Pyxidicoccus trucidator: one gene and its partner. The protein of the gene in region 2 interacts with the protein of the main gene of each other region in a pairwise test. Links are inferred from orthologs where the notes say so. Each region holds a gene or a part of one and is shown on either strand. Other genes may lie near its edges. The genes, in order: priA and G4D85_RS04115.

Region 1 (9,859 bases), 450 kb from region 2 along the record:
GTCCAGCGTGGCGAGCCGCTCGTGAAGTTCCTGGACCTGGCGCTCCGCTTCTTGCCGCAGCTCCACCTCACGCGAGCGCGCTTCCTCCAGCGCCTGCTCCCGCAGCCGGGCCGCCTCCGCCAGCTCCTCCGCCACGAGCCGCAGCGAGGACTCCTGCTCGCGCGCGGCCTCCGCCTCGACTCGCAGCGCGGCTTCACGGTCCAGCACGCCGCGCAGCGACTCGCCGAGCTCACGTGCTTCCACGACCTGCTGCTCGACTTCGAGGCGGCGCGCGACTTCCGCCTCCAGCTCGGCGCGCACCGTGCGCACCCGCTCGTGCGCTTCAGCGAGGTGGCGCTCCGCCTCCTCCTGCTGCGCCTGCCACTGCGCGAGCAGCGCGGACGGGGCCCCTACCGCGCTCGCGGGCTCGCCTTCCGCCATCCGCGTCGGGGCCTCCTCAGGCGACTGCTCATCCAGGTACGCGGGCGCGTCCGGAACGGAGCTTCCATCCCAGCCCGCGTCCGCCTCGGAACCCGGGAGGGACGAGGACTCCGGCTCCGCTCCAGTCGATCCCCACTCCAGCGTCTTCGGTCCAGGCGCGGTCGCGGCGGGGGCACCGTCCGTGTCCGAGTCGAACCAGTCCGCGCCCGTGCTCGTGCCGGAGGCCACGGTGTTGGCCGTCGCCGGGTCGCTCCACCCCTCCGCCGTGCCCGCGGCCGGGGAGGCGTCGGGATCGGCGGCGCTCCAGTCTTCATCAGAGCCCGGAGCAACAGCCGGGGGCGCGTCCGATTGTCCCCAGGCCTCACCCGGGCCCGCGGCCGCTACGCCCGCGGTGTCGGCCTCCGAGTCGCTCCAGTCCTGCTCATCAGCGCTCGCGCCCGAAGCCACACCGTCGGCGGACTCCGCGTTGTTCCAGTCACGCGCATCAGCGCCTACGCCCGGAGCCACGCCATCGGCGGGCTCCGCGTTGTTCCAGTCACCCGCATCAGCGCTTGCGCCCGGAGCAACGCCATCGGCGGGCTCCGCGTTGCCCCAGTCCTGCTCATCAGCGCTTACGCCCGGAGCAACGCCCTCCGCTGCCGCCGAATCGCTCCAGCTTTCAGAAGCGGCCGTGCCCGAAACGACACCCTCGTCGGCTTCCGCATCGCCAGCGCTCGCGTCCGCGGCAGCACCCTCACCAACGTCAGCGCCGTCATCAGCGCTCCCGCCGGTAATCAGGGTGTTGGCGGCTTCCGAGTCGTCCCAATCCTCACCCGAGCCCTCAGCCGAATCCGACTCGGACGAGGACAGTCCCGCCTCCTCCGCCTCGCGAGCTCGCACCGCGGCCTGCAGCTCCGCTTCCAGCACATCCCAGGCAGACGGCACGGCGTCCGCGTCGTCTTCGGCACCCTCGGACTCCGCGAGGTCTCCGTGCTCAGAGTCCTCCTCGCTCCGCGCCGCTGCATCCCAAGCCGCCTTCCCCGACTCACCAGGGGTCTGCGCCGCGACACTGCCCTCGGTGGGACCGGCCTCTCCCGGTGCTCCGGCCTCGGGGGAATCCGTCCCCAGCTCGGCCTCCGTCCCCCACTCCGAGCCCTGCTCGCTGGAACCCTCCCAGCTCCCCTCCGGAGCCGCACCGGCGTCAACGGGAGCGGACGGAGCCGGCTCGGCCCACCGCACCGCCATCCGCGCGGTGTTCTCCATCTCGGGGTCCGGAGGCAGCTCCATCCAGGACGGAGTCCCGCTGGCGGCCGCCGCGAAGGGCGCCTCCGCTTGCGGCGTGGCGTCCTGCGAAGTCCCGGGCGTGTCGACGTCGAAGAACCCCTCGTCCCCGAGCTGGGGCGCCGCACCCACAGGCCGGGCAACGGGCGGCGAGACGGGCTCCTCCGTCCACGCGAGCCCTCCCACCGGCGGCGACAACTCCGAGGACAGCTCCGCCTGCTCACGCGCCAGCGCCGCGTCAATCTCCAGCTGCGCCAGGCGCTCGGTCTCCGCGCGAACCTCCGCCTCCACGTCCCCGAAATCTGACGAGGGATCCGCGCCCGACTCGAACTGCGAAGCCCCATCTCCGACGTCTGGCGGCGAGAACTCCGCGCCCGGCTGAGACTCCGAAGCCCCGTCCCCGAACTCTGACGAGGGCTCCGCAGCCGGCTGGAACTCCGACGCCCCGTCCCCGAACTCTGACGAGGGCTCCGCTCCCGGCTGGAACTCTGAAGCCCCGTCCCCGTACTCTGGCGAGAACTCCGCGCCTGGCTGAGACTCCGAAGCCCCGTCCCCGAAATCTGACGAAGCCTCCGCGCCTTGCAGCGGCTCTGAAGCCCCCTCTTCCGGGACAGGGGCCTCCGCTCCTGCTCCATCCACCGGCGCAGCCGGGTCCTCCGCTCCCGCGCCATCCTCCGCCGGAGCCGCCGGAGTCCCCTCTCCCCAGCCGTCCCCCACCTCCGTGCCGAGCGCCGAGTCGATGGAAGCCATCGCCTGCGCCTCCACCTCCTTGTGCGCCAACTCCATGGCGGAGAACATGACGAGGGTCGTCCGGTGGTCGCGCTGCTGGGCCTCCTCGTGGGCGTTGCGCTCCTCGCGCGTCATCGCCGCCAGCTCCCAGTCCGTCTGGTGCAGCGGGGCCAGGTCACCGAAGAGCGCGTTCGCCAGCGCCGGGTCTCCCGCCACCGGGCGCGGCGCCGTGGCGTGCCAGGACTCGGTGTCGTCCGCCGGAGTCGCGGGCCCGGACGCGGGCAGGCTGCGGTTCTCCACCACGTGCCAGGCGTCCGCCTCCGTCGGTGCGCGGATGAGCGAGGCCACCAGCGCCATGAAGCCCGTCCCGTCCAGCGGCAGCGGGGCCACCGGCGCGCTGAAGCCGGCAATCGGCTCGCCCAGCAGCAGCACGCGGGCCTTCTTTCCCTCCGGATGCTGGAGCAACTCTTCCAGCACCACGTGCCCGCGTCCGCTCTCCACGCCCGGGGCGAGCACGACGAGCACGGGCAGGTGGTGCCCGAAGCCGATGAGGGCATCCGCGGCGGAGGTGGCGAGGATGACCTCGTACCCTTCACGCGTGAGCAGACGCCGCACCGCGGCGATGGTGGCGATGTCGTCGTGTACGAGGAGAACCGGTGCGCCCATGGGGGGCACCGAGTCTACAGCATGGCCCCCGGATCCACGTCGATCACGACCTTCACCCCATTCGGAACGTCCCCCAGGGCCGCCTCCACCCTGGCGAGCAGCGGGGCAAGCGCCGCATGCGTCGGCCCCTTCACGAGGAACTGCCAGCGCGTCTTCCCCCGGATGCGGGAGATGGGCGCCAGGGCCGGCCCCAGCAGGCGCACCCCCGCCGAAGCAGGCGGCATGTGCCGCGAGACGAGGTTGCCCAGGTGGCGAGCCACCCCGGCCACCTGCTCGGGGTGCTCACCCTCCAAGCGGATGGCCGCCATGCGCGAGTAGGGCGGGTACGCCAGCGCCTTGCGCCACTCCAGCTCCTGCTTCGCGAAGCCGTCGAAGTCGTGGGCCAGCACCCGCCGCACCGGCTCCGCGTCCGGGTTGTAGGTCTGCACCAGCACCTTCCCCGGGTCCTTGCCCCGTCCCGCGCGCCCGGAAACCTGGGTGAGCAGGTGGAAGGTGCGCTCGGCGGCGCGGAAGTCCGGAATGGACAGCGACGTGTCCGCCATGACGACGCACACCAGCGTCACGCCCGGGAAGTCGTGCCCCTTGGCCACCATCTGCGTGCCCACCAGCACGTCCAGCTCCCGGCGGGCGAACGAGGCCAGCATCTCCGTCAGCCGCTCCGCGCTGGTGGCCGAGTCCCTGTCCAGCCGGGCCACGCGCGCGGTGGGGATGCGCTCCAGCACCTCCGCTTCCACCTTCTCCGTGCCGACGCCCAGCTTGAGCATGGGGCCGGTGCACTCCAGGCACCGGTCCGGCAGCGGCATGGCCAGCCCGCAGTAGTGGCACACCACCCGGTTCTGCGAGCGGTGGTGCGTGAGGCACACGTCGCACTCGGTGCACTTGAGCGACAGGCCGCATACCTCGCAGATCAGCACCGTGCTGTGCCCGCGCCGGTTGAGGAAGAGGATGACCTGCTGCCCGCGGCCAATCGTCTCCTCCATGGCCGCCAGCAGCGGCGGGCTGAGGATGGGCGCCTCCTCCGTCACCATGCCCTCGCGGGGACGCTCCACGCGCAGGTCCACCAACTCGATGGTGGGCATGGGCCGGTCATCCACCCGGTTCTTCAGCTCCAGCAGCCGGTAGCGCCCGCGCTTGACGTTCTCCAGCGTCTCCAGCGCCGGCGTGGCCGAGCCCAGCACCACCACCGCCCCGGCCTGCTTGCCGCGCACGACGGCCAGGTCCCGGGCCTGGTAGCGCAGCTTCTCCTCCTGCTTGAAGGACGGGTCGTGCTCCTCGTCCACGACGATGAGCCCCAGGTTGTCCACCGGAGCGAACACCGCCGAGCGCACGCCGACGGCAATCTTCACGTCCCCCCGGCGCAGCGCCTGCCAGTGGAAGAGGCGCTCACGGTCCTTCAGCGCCGAGTGCAGCACCGCCACCTCCGCGCCGAAGCGGCTGCGGAAGCGGCCCACCAGCTGCGGCGTCAGCGCGATTTCCGGCACCAGGATGAGGCTGCCCTTGCCTTGCGACAGCGCATGCTCCGCCGCGCGCAGGTACACCTCCGTCTTCCCGCTGCCGGTGACACCGTGCAGGAGGAAGGGCTGGAAGTCGCCCACGTCCAGGGCCGCGCGCAGCTCCGTCACCGACGTGGCCTGCTCCGGGGTGAGGCGCTCGGGCCGGCCCTGCATGAGGCCGTCCCTCACGCCGGCCTCCAGCTTCTTCTCCTCAATCCGCGCCATGCCCCGCGCGGCCAGCTTCTTCAGCGTCTCGCGGGCGCCCGGAATCGCGTGGGAGACCTCCTCCAGCGGCGCGCGCCCTCCCACGGCCAGCAGGTACGCGAGCGCGGCGGACTGGGCGGGCGCGCGGTGCAGCTCCGGAGGCACCTCGGTGACGAGCGCCACCGCGAAGAGCTGCACGTCCGGCTTCGCTTCCTTCTCGTCCACCGCCTTGGACAGGCCGGGGGGCAGCGCGCCGCGGATGACCTCGCCCAGCGGGTAGCGGTAGTGCACGGCCGCGAAGCGCAGCAGGGCGATGAGGTCCTTCGGCAGCGACGGCGAGTCCTCCAGCACGCGCTGGATGGGCTTGAGCTTGACGCCCTCCTCGGCGGGCGGGGAGGCGGGCCCCAGGTAGAAGCCCAGCGCCGTGCCCCGGCCGAAGGGCACCAGCACGCGCTGGCCTGGCGCCAGCTGGCCGGCGAGCGCGTCCGGCACCGAGTAGGTGAACTCGCCCCGGACGGGACGGCCAACGGCGATGGAGGCCAGGACGGGAGGGCTCACTGCGGCGCCCACTGTAGCGGCGCCTTCGGGCTGGGACAGTTCCCGGCGGCTCCTCGCACCGGACGTACGCACGGACATGGAACCCCGGGTGGAGGGGGCCGCCTCCGGCTTCGCGCCCGTGTCGTCCCACAAGGCTTGCTGTTCCATGACGCTCCCTTCGACCGCCACCCCAACCCCGACCGTCCTGCTACCGGGGTTCACAGTGCCGGATGGGTCTGACATGGCCTCGAAGGTGAAGGACTTGCGCGGTAGTCCGTTCCAGGAGCGTGCTGCCGAGCCCATGAACGTCCGCCCGCCCCAGCCACACCGTCAGGACAGGGGGCGGCTGGAGCCGTGCGTCTCGCGGGAGCTGCGCCTTCCCGAGCGGGGCCTCTAGCGTGAGACCCCGGCCCGGGTGGTGCGCGCGGCGGGCTACCGGCCCACGACCTTCTTCCACGACGGACGGCTGCTCACGCGGTTCCACCACGCGGCCACGTTCTTGTGCTGGTTGATGAGCTCCACGCCGCCGGAGACCGCGAAGAACTCCATGTACGGCATCCAGGACACCTCGGCGAGGGAGAAGCTGTCGCCCGCGAGGTACTGCTGCTTGCCCAGCACCGGGTCGATGACGGCGAAGACCTGCTCCACGCCCTTGAAGCCCTCCGCGATGCGGGCCTCGTCCGGCGCGCCGCCGCCCATGTGCGGCTTGAAGAGGCGCTCGAAGAAGACCTTCCCCGCCGCGGGGGTGAAGTAGGAGTGCTCCACGCTGATGTACTGCTCCATCAGGCCATAGCCGCGCGCGTCGGTCGGCGTGAGCGAGGGGCCCGACAGCTTGCGGTCCAGGTAGCGCATGATGGCGCGCGACTCGTAGAGCATGCCGACCTCGGCGTCCTCGAAGGCGGGAACGACGCCGAACGGCTGGCGCGCCACGTGCGCGGGCTGCTTGTGCTCGCCCTTCATCAGGTCCACGAGGACGAACTGGGCCTCGTGGCCCTTCTCCGCCAGGGTGGTGAGGACGGCGCGCGTACAGCCGCTCATCGGATGGCCGTAGACCTTCATGTGTTGCTCCTCTTGCGTGGCGGGCCGGGTGGAGCCCCGGCCAAGCGTGGCCGGACTCTTCCCCCCAGACGCCGCGCGCCGCAAGGGAATCAGCCCAAGGAGGAGGGGCTCCGCGCCCGCACGCCCGCACGCCCGGCTGCGTCAAGGGCCACGGACGTGTGACGACGGGCCGCGACTACGGCGTGAAGAGCTTCTCCGGAATCGTGGCGCGGTTGTCGCCCTTGAGCGCGGTGAAGCGCAGCGCGCGCTGTCCGCCCTTCCAGACTTCGATGGTGCGCGGCATCCACTCACCGGTGGCCGGCGACGTGTAGTCGAGGAAGCGGATGTCCCAGGCGGTGTTGGCGCTGTCCGTGTAGCGCAGCCGCGCCGGGCGGAAGGAATCCTTGTAGACCCAGAACTGAGGCCGGCCCTCGGCCATCTCGCCAAGCACGTACGCCACCTCGCCGCCGAAGCGCGCCAGGCCGGTGCGGCTCGTATCCACGCCCAGCGACTGGAGGTACTGCTGCAGGGACTCCTTGAGGTCCTGCACGTTGCCGCCGCCAGCGGCGAGAATCGGACACACCTGGGAGACGAGCACCGTCATGGCCGGAATCTCGGTGCCCTCCGAGCGGCGGCGGCCCCCTGCCTGCACGGCGGCGGCGCGGGCGTTGCCGTCGGGCACGGAGGCCTCGAAGCGGCAGCGGCCCGGCACGCGCAGGTACAGGATGCCATCGCCCTGCACTTCCGGGCGGTCCGTGGGGGTGCCGAGCGCGGCCCCGGCCTCCTTCACGGCGGCGCCGCTGAAGCTGAGCGAGCCCTCCACGCGAAGGGAGGACAGCCTGAGCTCGTCGCGTTCGGCCACCGTGCGGCGGAGGATGGAGCCTCCGGGCAGCACATAGGCGCCCGCGGCAAAAGAGACCAGGACTGCCAGGAGTGCGGCAATGCGCTTCACGGCTTCTCCGTCTTGACGACCTCGCGCGGCGGTTCGAGCAACCCGGGGCGCTCAAGGCGCGGAGGCGAGATGGGTCAGATAGCCCACGTTGGGGCCGGGAATCTATTGATGGCACCCGCCCCCTTCAAGCTGGATAGGATGCCAACGACATGCCGATCCGCCCCACTGTCCTGCTGATTGCGCTGTGTGTGTCCACCGCCTCCCTGGCCCAGCCCGCGGAAGACTTGCGGAATTTGATGAGCGCCCGGGCCTACGGCATGGGAGGTGCCTACCGGGCGCTGGGCCTGGGGACCGAGGCCGTGCTGGGCAATCCCGCGGCCATGGCCCTCTTCCCCGCCTACCGGGTGGAGGGCACGGGTGCCTGGGACGTCGAGACGAAGGAAGGCCTGCTGGGCATCTCCGTGCTCGACGCGGCCTCCAGCCGGCTCGCCATGGGCATCGACTACCACTGGGTGAGCCTGGGCCGGGGCGGCGCGCGCACCAGCGCCCATTTCAGCTCCCTGGGCGTGGGGCTGCCCCTGAACCAGGCGGTGATGCTGGGCGTCGTGGCGCGCTACCTGCGACTGAGCGGCGATTCGCGGTACGCGAACTCCGTCACCGGGGACGCGGGCCTGCTGCTGCGCCTGTCGCCGTCGTTCATGGCGGGGGTGTCCGCGCACAACCTCATCGACACGGACAACGCGGAGCTGACGCGCTACTTCACGGCGCACGTGGGCGTGCTGACGCAGCAGTTGACGGTGGCCGCCGACGTGCGCGCGGACTTCGTCACCGAGAACACCAACACCTTCACGTACAGCGCGGGCCTGGAGTACCTCTTCGGGCAGGTGCTGCCGGTGCGTGGCGGCTACACGTATGACGGCTTCCGGAAGATTTCCCAGCTCAGCACGGGCATCGGCTTCGTGTCCGAGGGCGGCGGCGGGCTGGACCTCGCCTACCGTCATGACCTGGGCGGCGAGAAGGGGCGACTGCTGGCGCTCACCATCAAGCTGCTGATGCGCTGATTCAGCGCGACGCGCGCTGCTCGCGCAGCTCGTAGTACCGCTCGGACGCGGCGAAGCGCAGCAGCTCCACCAGCTCCGAGTCCTGGTTGCGGCGCGCGCGCAGGATGGCCAGGGCCGGCCCCACGCTTCCACAGGCGACGAGCCCCGCGCGGTTGGCGGAGTCGCGCGCCGCGTCCGCGAGCGCGGAGGAGTTGAAGTCGCGGGTGCCAGCGTCCAGCAGCGCGAGGGTGCGCTCCAGGGCCCGGGGCGAGAGCGAGTCGCGCACCACGCGAGCCTCGGGGCCGGAGGCGCGCGGGTCCTTGAGGATGGTGGACAGCAGGGCCAGCGCGCGCAGGAGCTGGCCTCCCTTGAGGGCGCGCAGGGCCATCAGGTCCGGGGACAGCGACAAGAGCGCGCGGCCGGCGTGGAAGCGGAGTTCGGCGGCGGACAGGGGCTGACGTATCGACAGGCGCCCCACGAGCAGGCGCGGCTGGCCCGCGTGGACGGCGGTGAAGGGCGGGCCGTCGTCCTCGGCGAGGACCAGCTCGGGCAGGTGGACGTCCAGCACGCGCGCGGCGGTGTGGAGCGCGTCGAGGATGGCGGGCGCGCCGGGGCCCGCGGAGGCGCGCAGGGGCTCCGAGGTGCCGGCGGCGCGTCCCTGGGCGGGGAAGAGGCGGCAGAGGGCAATGCCCGCGCAGGCGAGCAGCTCGCCGGAGGGCGTGCGCAGGCCGGGGTGGCGCAGGCCGGCGCGCTCTTCCAGGGTGAGCTTGGGGCGCTGGAGACGCGGCGCCGCGGGGGACTCGCGCCCGTCGAGTGCGTCGGCGATTTCGCGCATGAGCGAGGCGCGGCCGGGGTCGCCCCGGCTGTCGAAGTACTCGGCGGACTCGCGGTAGGGCTTCGCGTCGAGCGGGCGCTCGCGGAGGTGCTTGAAGGCGTTGGGCTCGGTGTCCTGGTAGGGCTCGGAGACGGCGGGGGCTTCGCGCGTCTCCGAGGCGCCGGGCCCCACCCGGGCGGGAGCTTCGGGGGCAGAGGGCTTCGCGGTGGCCGGTCTGGCCGGGGCGGCTACGGTGACGGTGCCCTCCGGGCGCGCGCGGACGATGCGTCGCACCTGCTGCATGGGGCCGGGAGGAGCTTCCCAGGAGATGACGCGCGTCTCCGCCACGGGCGCGGAGCCAAGGTCCACGGACTGTTCCGCCATGATGTCCATGGCGCTCTTGCTGCGGGGGAGCGACTCACCTTCAGCGGCGCCGCCGCGAGCCTGCGGCGCGGGGACACGGCCGCTCGCGCCGAGGGCCCGGGTCGCCATGACGGAGGGCTCGTCGTCGCTCACGGGCTGGGGGGCGCGGGGTGGAGGTGCCTTGTCTCCACGTGAGGCGGGGCCGCGCTGCGCAGCGGGAGCTTTCGCGGCTGGGTCGGCGCCTTCCGAGGGGATGAGGCGGGGCGGCTCGGGGCGAGCGGAGGGCTTCGGGGCCGGACTGGCGCTGGCCGATGGAGCGGGGCGCGGCGGCTCGGCGCGAGCGGGAGACTTCGGGACAGGGTCCGCGCTGGCCGATGGAGAGAGGCGCGGCGGCTCAGGGCGA
Region 2 (9,770 bases):
TGAGCGCAGTCGGGGGCCGGGACGGCAGGCGACCCTTGCGCTAGAGAAGGGTGAGGAGTAATTGCGGCCATCAGGAGCGCCAGCGCGGGAGCGTCAGTGAGAATCGCCGAGTTCCTCAGCCCCCAAGCCGTCATCGCCGACATGCAGTCGCGGACGAAGCCGGAGGTGTTGCGCGAGCTGAGCGCCACGTTGGTGCGCGCCCACCCGCTGCTCTCCGCGGACCGACTGGTGGAGGTGCTGCGCGAGCGGGAGAAGCTGGGCAGCACCGGCATCGGCGAGGGGGTGGCCATTCCCCACGGCAAGCTGCCGGGCATGGCGCAGCTCCAGGCCGCCTTCGGCGTGTCTCGCGCCGGGGTGGACTTCGAGGCCATCGACGGCCGGCCCACCCACCTGTTCTTCGCGCTGGTGGCGCCGGAGAACAGCGCGGGGGTGCACCTCAAGGCGCTGGCCCGTATCTCGCGCCTGTTCAAGAACCCGCGCTTCCGGACGTCCATCCTCGAGGCCCCCACGGCCGCGGACATCCACGCCCTCATCATCCAGGAAGATGCACGGCCCTGAGCGGCTGGCTCCGGGGGGAGCTCCATGGATGTAGTCCTGAGACCGATCAACGATCGGTTCTTCCACGAGCAGGTGTTGCCCTTCCTCACCCGTGCCATGGGGGACGCGTCGGGCGCGTTGGAGTCCATGCTCGACGGGGTGGCTGACGGCCAGGCGCGGATGCTCTGCGAGCGGCTGCTGTCCACGGCGGTGCCCGGCGGGGTGGGCGCGGTGGACGCGGAGCCCTGGTCGGACCTGGTGGACCGGCTCGTCTTCCTGCCCTGGAAGGAAGGCCCCTCGGGCTGGGAGGTGGGCGGGATGCAGGGCGGCTACGCGGACGCCTGGGACGAGGCGCTGCACCTGGCGCTGATGCTGGAGGAGCCGGGCTACCCGTACTGGGACGCGCGTAGCTCGCGCGAGGTGCGGGACGGCATGCGCTTCCGGCCGATGGCCGACATGGGGCTGGCCTCGCTGCTGTCGGGGCAGTGGGAGCCCTTCCCTGAGTTCCCACCGGACCGCGTCTTCAGCACCCAGGGCCGGGGTGAGTACTTCCCCAGCGAGCGCTTCGCCTTCGCGGACTGGGCCTGGCGTCCGGCGCGGATGGTGGCGCACTGGCAGGTGAACCTGCCGCGCAAGCTGGAGCGGCTGCTGGCGCGCGAGCAGGAGCGGATGAAGCTGCCCTCGCTGCCGGAGAAGGACGAGGTGCTCGGCTACTGGCTGGGGAAGGTGGCCCAGCCGCCGCCGCTCACGGTGGCGTTCTCCGGCCTGGGCCCGCGCGCGGCGAACTGGATTATCGAGCTGGGCGCGCTCACGGCGCACATCCGCCACGCGGCGCTGGCGAAGCAGGGGCTGGCGGCGCTGGTGACCAAGGGCTCCGGCGTCCGCATCTAGGGCTTCGGCGCGGCGGGGCCGGGGCTCTCCAGGAGAATCGTGACGGGGCCGTCGTTGACGAGGGCCACCTTCATGTCGGCGGCGAAGATGCCGGTGCCCACGGTGAGGCCGCGCTGGCGGAGCAATTCGCAGGCGCGCTCGTAGAGGGCCTTCGCGCCGGCAGGCTCCATGGCGTCGATGAAGCTGGGCCGCCGGCCCTTCTGGGCGTTGCCGTAGAGGGTGAACTGGCTGACGACGATGAGCTGCTTCGAGGTGTCCTCCAGGGAGAGGTTCATCTTCCCGGCGGCGTCCTCGAAGATGCGCAGGGTGGCGAGCTTCTCCGCCATCCACGTCACGTCCGCCTCGGTGTCGCCCTTGCCCACGCCCAGCAGGACGAGCAGCCCCGGGCCGATTTCACTCACGCGCTGGCCCTCCACCGTCACCGACGCCTCCAGCACCCGCTGCACCACGGCTCGCATCGACGTGTCCTCCTGGCCCGGGCGCAGGCCCCGGCCCGTGGGGCCTTCCGTTACCGCTCCAGGTGGCGCGGGTCCAGCGCATCCCTCAGCGCGTCCCCGAGCAGGTTGAAGCCCAGCACGGTGAGGGCCAGGGCCACGCCAGGGAAGAGGGCCACGTGCGGGGCCACCAGGAGGTACTGCGTGCCCTGGTCCACCAGCGCGCCCCACGAGGGAGTCCCGGGCGGCACCCCCAGGCCGAGGAAGCTCAGGGACGCCTCGGCGAGGATGGCGCCCGGCAGCGCGAAGGTGGCCTGCACCAGCAGCGGCCCCGCGGCATTGGGCAGCAGGTGGCGGAAGAGGATGCGTCCCGGCCCGCTGCCCAGGGCGCGTGCGGCCTGGACGTACTCGCGCTCGCGCAGGGTGAGCACCTGTCCCCTCGCCAGCCGTGCGTAGCCCGTCCACCCCGTGAAGGAGAGGGCGAAGACGACGTTGGCGAGGCTGGGGCCCAGCACGGCGGTGATGAACAGCGCCAGGAGGATGCCCGGGAAGGCGAGCAGCACGTCCACGACGCGCATCAGCACCTCGTCCACCCAGCCGCCCGCGTAGCCGGCGACACCGCCCAGCGTCACGCCGACGAGTCCGGACAGCGCCACCGCGAACACGGAGACGAGCAGCGACACGCGGGCGCCGTACAGCACGTGGGTGAGCACGTCGATGCCGTTCTCCCCCGCGCCCAGCAGGTGCGCGGCGTCGGGCGGGGACAGCTCCGAGGGCAGGTCCACCCTGTCCGGCGCATAGGGCGCGAGCACGGGTGCCAGCAGCGCGGTGAGCACCCAGAGGGTGGCCACCGCGAGCCCGAAGCGGGCGCCCCAGGAGGACAGCCGGAAGCGGCGCGGTCTCCGGCTCACGAGCGCCTCCGCACGCGCGGGTCGGCCAGGGCGTAGGCGGCGTCGGTGAGCGTGTTGACGGCCACGTAGCAGAGCGTGAAGACCAGCACCGTGGCGCGCACGGTGTTGTAGTCGCGCTTCTCAATCGCGGTGAGCAGGAGGGTGCCCATGCCGGGCCAGGCGAACACCTTCTCCGTGACGATGGCCCCGCCCAGCAGCGTGCCGAACTCCAGTCCCAGCACGGTGAGCAGCGGCAGCAGCGCGTTGCGGAAGGCGTGTTTCCACAGCACGGTGCGCGGGGACAGGCCCTTGGCGCGGGCGACGGTGACGTAGTCCTCGCGCAGGGACTCCAGCATGGAGGCGCGAGTCATCCGCGCGAGGAAGGCGGCGAGCGCGGTGCCCAGCGTGAAGGCGGGCAGCACCAGGTGACGCCAGGACTCCGCGCCCGAGACGGGCAGCCAGTCCAGCTTCAGCGCGAAGACGATGATGAGCATGGGGCCCAGCCAGAAGCGCGGCAGCGCCACGCCCGCCACCGATGTGCCCATGGCCACCGCGTCCACGGCGGAGCCCCGCCTCGCCGCGGCGGCCACGCCCAGCGGGAGGGCCAGGGCCAGGGCCACCAGCATGGACGCCACGGTGAGCGCCAGCGTGTACGGCAGCGCCGCGCCGATGGAGGGCAGCACCTTGCGCTGGAAGGGGGGCAGCGACGTGCGCAGCTCTCCCGTGACGAGCTGCCGGGTGAAGACGCCGAGCTGCGAGTACCACGGCAAGTCCAGCCCCACCGCGCGCCGCAGGGCCTCGCGGTCCACCTCCGTGGACTGCTCGCCGAGCATGACGTCCACCGGGTCTCCCGGCACGAGGTGCAGGAACAGCGACACGAGGAGCAGGGCGCCCACCAGGGCAATCACCGCGGACCCGAGGCGTCGGCTCACGGTGTCCTCTTTCCCGCGCCCGGAGCCAGTCGCGCGCGGGCCAGCGGGGTGAGCAGGCCATGGGCGCTCGGCTCGAAGCCCTCCAGGCGGGTGGACACCACGGCCACGCTGTCCTCATGCCACAGCGGCAGGATGGGCATCAGCGCGTCCAGCCGCTGCTGCGCTTCCATATAGAGGACCTTCCGCTCCTCGCGGGGCACGCGCAACGCCTCCTCCAGCAGGGCGTCCAGCGACGCGTCCCGCAGCGCCCCCCGGTTGAAGCCGCCCCAGTGGTTCTCCGGCCCGGGGATGTTCGCCGAGTGGAAGGCGCCGCGCAGCAGGTCCGGCTCCATGACGGAGGCCCACTTCAGGGTGAACAGCTCGAAGCGGCCCCGGCGCACGTCCTCGAAGAAGGTGCCGAACTCCAGGGCGCGGACCTCCACCTGCACGCCGCCGCGCGCGAGCTGCTCCTTCAGCACCAGCCCCACCGCGCGCCGCAGCCGGTCCGTGCTCGTCTTCAGGGACAGCGTCAGCCGGGGCCTGCCGCCCGGGCCGTCCGGGTCCGGGTACCCCGCCGCGTCCAGCAGGCGCGCGGCCGCCTCCGGTGAATACCCGCACCCGGCTGACGGCGCCCAGGCCCAGTGCGCGCTCGGCAGCAGTCCCCGGGACGCCTTCGCCAGTCCGTGCAGCTTGTGCTCCACCACCGGCCCCACGTCGACCAGGTGGCACAGGGCCCGCCGCACCCGCGCATCCGCCAGCGGGCCCTCGCGCAGGTTGAGGCCCACGTAGGCGAAGCCGGTGCCCGGGCGGGACAGCACGCGCAGGTGGGACTCGCGCCGCAGCACCGGCAGCACCGCCGGAGACACCACGTTGACCGCGAGGTCCGCGCGCCCCTTCAGCAGCTCCAGCACGCGTGTCGTCTCGTCGCGCACCACCCGGAAGCGCAGCCGGGGCAGGGCGGGTGTGCCCGCGTGCCAGCCCGCGAAGGGCGCCAGCGTGAGGTGCTCCTCGTCCGGCCAGGACTCGAAGCGGAAGGGCCCCGCGCCCACCGGGTGCTCGCCCTGTGCCACCACGCTGGCCGCGCTGGCCCGCTCGGCGGGGATGATGCCGGCGGAAAGCTCCGCCAGCAGGGGCGCATGGGGGCGCTTCAGGTGGAAGCGCACGGTGCGCACGTCCACCGCCTCCACGCGCTCCAGCACCGCGTACCGCTCCGCCTTGGGGCTGCGCACCGCCGCGTCCCGCAGCCCGTCATAGGTGGCCTTCACGTCCTCCGCCGTCAGCGCGCTGCCGTCGTGGAACGTGAGGCCGGGGCGGAGGGTGAACTCCATGAGGGTGGGGGACACCTCTCGGAAGGACTCGGCCAGCACCGGCGTCGGCTGGCTCGCGTCGTCGAAGGCCAGCAGCCCCGGGGTGATGAGCGCCGCCAGCCGCTGGCCGTTGGCCGTCAAGGCAAACCGGTCGTCCAGGCTGTCCGGCGGCGATTCCAGCAGCACCGTCACGCCGTCCGCCGGCGCCTCCTCGCGACACCCGGACGCTCCAAGCCCGCCGAGCAGGGCCAGCAGGCCGGATAGGAGGGCGCTCCGGAAGGACCGGAGCGCGCCACTCGGAGGGATGGAGGCCCGGGTGGGCGGAGGAAGGCGCCTGCGGAACGTATCTGTCACACGATTACAGGGGGGATGTCAGAGAGAGCCGGCATTCTACGCCCGTGTAGTCTTGGACTCTGAGAGAGCGCAGTGAAAAGAAGTCCACATGCCAGGCATCCGCTTGCCGCCTGGTGGAACAGCGAGCGCCCAACCGTGGACTCCCGCTGCCTCTCTCCCTTGCCGGGCTTTCGCCCCCTTCCCCATAATGGCCAGCAACTTCCCCGGAGAGAGTGTGCAGGTCCATCGAGCCAGCCCCTTCTTGGCCGCAACGGCCATTATTTTCCTGACACTCCCGAGCCCCGCGCTCTCGGCGCCTCCATCCGCCGCCGAAAAGCGGGCGGACCGTGAGGCGCTGAAGACGGCCCTGATGGAGGTGCTCCAGCGCGCGCCCTTGAAGGCGAGCCGCGTCGGCGTCTACATGCAGAGCCTGGACGACGGCGCTGTCGTGTTCAGCCACAACGCCGACGAGCTGCTCAACCCGGCCTCCAACGTGAAGCTGGTGACGTCGGCGGCCGCGCTCGTGTCGCTCGGGCCCGAGTACCGCTACGACACCGAGTTCCTCGTGGACCCGGAGCTGGGTGCGGACGGCAAGGTCAAGACGCTCTACGTGCGCGGCAAGGGCGACCCGTCCATCACCACGGAGCGCATGTGGGGCATCGTCTCCGAGCTGTGGCACACCGGCGTGCGCGAGGTGGGCGAGATTGTCGTGGACGACTCCTGGTTCGACGCCGAGCGCACGCCGCCCGGCTATGACCAGGAGGACACGGACCGCCCGTACATGGCCCCCACCGGCGCGCTGAGCCTCAACTGGAACGCCGTCGCCATCTACCTGCGCCCCGGCAGCGGGCCCGGGGCCAAGGGCACGGTGGAGATGGAGCCGCCCAGCGACTACTTCAGCGTGGAGAACCAGCTCACCACCGGCTCGCGCCACTCGCGCCGCGTGTTCGTGAAGTCGGCCCCGGCCGGCTCCCAGCAGAAGATTGTCGTCCGCGGCGTGCTTCCCGAGGAGCGCGGCGCCGCCGCCAAGGTGTGGAAGAAGATCGACAACCCGCCCATGTACTTCGGGCAGACGCTGAAGCAGATGCTGGCCACCCGTGGCGTGAAGATGAAGGGGAAGGTCAGGCTGGGCTTGACGCCCTCCAAGGCGAAGATGCTGCACGTGTCCCCGTCGGACACGTTGGACGTCATCCTCAAGCGCCTCAACAAGCTCTCCAGCAACTTCGTCGCCGAGCAGCTGATCAAGACGATGGGCGCGGAGCTGCGGGGCGCGCCGGGCTCCTTCACCAAGGGCATGGACGTCGTGGAGCACTTCCTCGAGCGCGACGTGGGCATCCCTCGCGGCACCTACGTCATGAAGAACGGCGGCGGTCTCAACGACGCCAACCGCTTCTCCGCGACGCAGCTCAACCGGCTGCTGCGCCACATGTCCGAGCGCTTCCCCTTCGCCCCCGAGTACCTCTCCTCCGTGCCCATTGCCGGCAAGGACGGCACGCTGAAGTACCGCTTCGAGGGCAGCGACGCGGTGGGCCGCCTGCGCGCCAAGACGGGCACGCTGGAGAGCGTGTCCGCGCTCAGCGGCTACGTGACGAGCGCGGGCGGTGAGCGCTTCACCTTCTCCATCATGGCCAACGACTTCGCGGGCCGCGCCGGTCCGATTATCGCCGGCCTGGACGCGCTGGGCGCGGCGGTGGCCGCCACCGGCTCCAGCCTGGGGCCCTCCAACGCGGTGGCCGCGCTGGCCGACAGCAGCCGCCCGGCGAGCGCCATCAACGACGTGGCCGCCCGCATCAAGACGTACCTGGACCTGGGCAAGCAGCGCGACCAGCGCAACATCGGCTTCCTGCGCACGGCGTGGCGCAGCGAGAGAGACCCGGCGGTGCGCGCGGTGCTGGCGGAGAGCCTCTACCAGTCCAACCCGCATGACTACCTGGGCGCGCGCACGCTGCTGGACAGCTACTCCGCCACCGGCGAGGTGTATGGCCGGCTGAAGGAAGTGGCGCGGGTGCTCGCCGTCGAGGTGCCGGGCGTCAGCAGCATGGTGGAGCTGGCCGCCGGGGGGAACACCGAGGCGCTGGCCCGCGTGCTGGAGCTGGCCGGTGCCGCCGGGACGGACCCGCAGGCGCAGCAGGAGATGTCCGAGGCGCTGGGCGAGGTGGCCCGCACCGCCCCCGAGGAGCTGGTGGTGGCCCTGCGCGCCGCCAGCGCCGGGGACCGCGACGCCTCCACCTCGCTGCTGGCCCGCGCGCTGGTACAGGCCGGCCAGGCGGACCACCCCTTCTGGAAGTCCCTGCGCCGCATGCTGGGCGCCTCGGACCCGCGGCTCGCCGCCTTCGCCAAGGGGCTGGACTCGACGCTGTCGCAGAAGGTGGCCGAGGCCAAGGTTCCGCCGCAGGACGGCCTCGACCCGGTGCAGGTGGTGGCTCCGGCCGGCGCCGCGCCGCGCCCGCCGAGCCGCTCCGGCAACCCGCCCGAGGCGCGCACCGCCGAGACGAGTCCCGGCGGGTAGTCTCCGCGTTCCAGAGCTACACCTACCCCGGGCGTGAGCCTCCTCGCCCGGGGAGCAGCCGTGCGTCCAGGCCCGGGGGAACATTTTTTGCGCGGGCCCGCATGTCGGTGTGCACTGCTATAGGTGGAAGCCAACCTGCCAGGAGCTGTCCTGGCGGGGTGCAACCGGCCCGTGGTGGGTCGGTTCTCGTGAAAGGAACGCAGTCATGGCTGGAGGCGTGAACAAGGTCATTCTCATCGGCAACCTGGGGGCGGACCCCGAGGTTCGCTTCACTCCGGGCGGTCAGGCGGTGGCGAACTTCCGCATCGCCACCAGCGAGAGCTGGACGGACAAGAATGGCCAGAAGCAGGAGCGGACCGAGTGGCACCGCATCGTCGTCTGGGGAAAGCTCGCGGAGCTCTGCGGCGAGTACCTGAAGAAGGGACGGCAGTGCTACGTCGAGGGCCGCCTGCAGACGCGCGAGTGGACCGACAAGGAGAACCGGAAGAACTACACCACGGAGGTCGTCGCCAACGCGGTGACGTTCCTCGGGGGGCGTGACGCCGGTGAGGGCATGAGCAGCGGCGGCGGTGGTGGTGGCCGCCGGCAGGGCCCCGCCCAGCGCGGCAACGGCAACGGCATGGACGGCGACTACGGCCAGCAGCCTCCTCCCATGGACGACAGCAACATGGGTGGTGGCCACAGCGGTGGCGACGACGACATCCCGTTCTGACGCAGCGGCACTCCGAAGCCCCTGGAAATGAAACCGGCCGCTCCCCGAGTCCCTGGGGGGCGGCCGGTCTGTCTTCCAGCGCCGTGGCCCGCGCGGCCCGTGCTGGCGCCGCGCTCGGGGCCTCACGGAGGCGAGGCGCCCACGGGGCTGAAGGCGGCGCCCGCGGTGTAGAGCGCGTAGATGACGGCCCAGCTCATCGCCGTCAGGAGCAGGAACAGGCCGATGACCACCGGCTCGAAGCGGCGCATGGAGCGGTCGCTGGCGAAGATGCCCCAGGACATGGCGAAGCTCTGAAGGCCGTTGGCCAGGTGGTACGCGGTGCCCAGGGTGCCCAGCAGGTAGACGATGAGCGTGGGCATGTGGTGGTGCATCTCCCGGGCGATGTCGGAGAACGGCTCCGGGTGCCCCTCCACCAGGCGCGGGTGCAGGAAGGCCAGCCAGATGTGGGCGCCGAGGAAGAAGAGGACGCCCACCGCGCTGATGCGCTGAACGAGGTACTTGAGGTTGCCGTAGTTGCTGTAGCTGACGTTGTTCGGCTTGAAGCTGAACAGCCGGACGATGCCCCAGCCGGTGTGCATGAGCAGCGGCAGGAGGACGATGATGAGGGTGAAGGCCTGGGCGAACGGGTTGGAGTAGCTCGTCACCGAGGTCTCCCACGCCGCCGCGCCGTTGAAGGCGGACAGGTTGTCCCAGAGGTGGTTGACCACCCAGATGGAGAGCGGCACCACCGCCAGGAACGAGCCCAGGCGGGACTTGAGGAGCGGAGTCTTTGTCGGCACGGCTTCGGCGGCTTGGCTGCTCATCGGGTCTCCAGCGACGGCGCGCGGGCGGTGCTACCGCGTCCAAGTCAAGTGACAGTCGGTCGGCGGTTTATAACCGTTCCCGCCGGAGGGCTGGATTTCTTCCGCACCCCCGGACGCCAGCCACCCCACACGGAGGCATAAGGCGGACCTTATGCGTCCCCCTGGCCGGGGCTGCTGCTCCCCTGGCGAGCGGCACGGCGCCCGCCTTCTGTCGTTGGCGGGCAATGCGGGCTCGGGCACGCTAGTCGCTTGCCTATGTCCGATGAGCTTGTCAGTGGATTGCTGAAGAATACGGACCTGCGCGTGGTGCTGGCCACCACCTCGGAGCTGTCGCGCCAGGCGCGGACCACCCATGGCACCGCCCCCGCCGCCGCGGCCCTCCTGTCGCAGGCCCTCACCGCCGCCGCCATCATGGGCGCCCTCCAGAAACATGACGCGCGCAT

Evidence for each region.
Region 1: the proteins of G4D85_RS04115 (region 2) and priA interact in binary tests that used the Escherichia coli proteins (3 or more experiments, as listed by UniProt). The link is inferred for Pyxidicoccus trucidator from one-to-one orthologs.

The regions. Positions count from the first base shown.
Region 1 is NZ_JAAIXZ010000001.1:518,885-528,743, forward strand. The notes cover bases 2,784-5,790. They hold priA (replication restart helicase PriA), read right to left. Parts: upstream 5,478-5,790; coding sequence 3,090-5,477; downstream 2,784-3,089. Other genes in these bases: G4D85_RS02295 (DnaJ domain-containing protein), read right to left, coding at 2,784-3,075; G4D85_RS48755 (hypothetical protein), read left to right, coding at 5,551-5,706; G4D85_RS02305 (glutathione binding-like protein), read right to left, coding at 5,742-5,790. In the rest of the region: more of G4D85_RS02295, read right to left, coding at 1-2,783; more of G4D85_RS02305, read right to left, coding at 5,791-6,368; G4D85_RS02310 (hypothetical protein), read right to left, coding at 6,544-7,299; G4D85_RS02315 (PorV/PorQ family protein), read left to right, coding at 7,449-8,300; G4D85_RS02320 (hypothetical protein), read right to left, coding at 8,302-9,859.
Region 2 is NZ_JAAIXZ010000001.1:970,123-979,892, reverse strand. The notes cover bases 6,853-9,770. They hold G4D85_RS04115 (single-stranded DNA-binding protein), read left to right. Parts: upstream 6,853-8,017; coding sequence 8,018-8,524; downstream 8,525-9,770. Other genes in these bases: hslO (Hsp33 family molecular chaperone HslO), read left to right, coding at 9,583-9,770; G4D85_RS04110 (succinate dehydrogenase/fumarate reductase transmembrane subunit), read right to left, coding at 8,647-9,327; dacB (D-alanyl-D-alanine carboxypeptidase/D-alanyl-D-alanine endopeptidase), read left to right, coding at 6,853-7,812. Also shown: G4D85_RS04150 (PTS sugar transporter subunit IIA), read left to right, coding at 97-558; G4D85_RS04145 (hypothetical protein), read left to right, coding at 583-1,428; dtd (D-aminoacyl-tRNA deacylase), read right to left, coding at 1,425-1,886; G4D85_RS04135 (ABC transporter permease), read right to left, coding at 1,937-2,773; G4D85_RS04130 (ABC transporter permease), read right to left, coding at 2,770-3,684; G4D85_RS04125 (ABC transporter substrate-binding protein), read right to left, coding at 3,681-5,162; more of dacB, read left to right, coding at 5,539-6,852. UniProt on the Escherichia coli protein: Plays an important role in DNA replication, recombination and repair. Binds to ssDNA and to an array of partner proteins to recruit them to their sites of action during DNA metabolism. Acts as a sliding platform that migrates on DNA via reptation.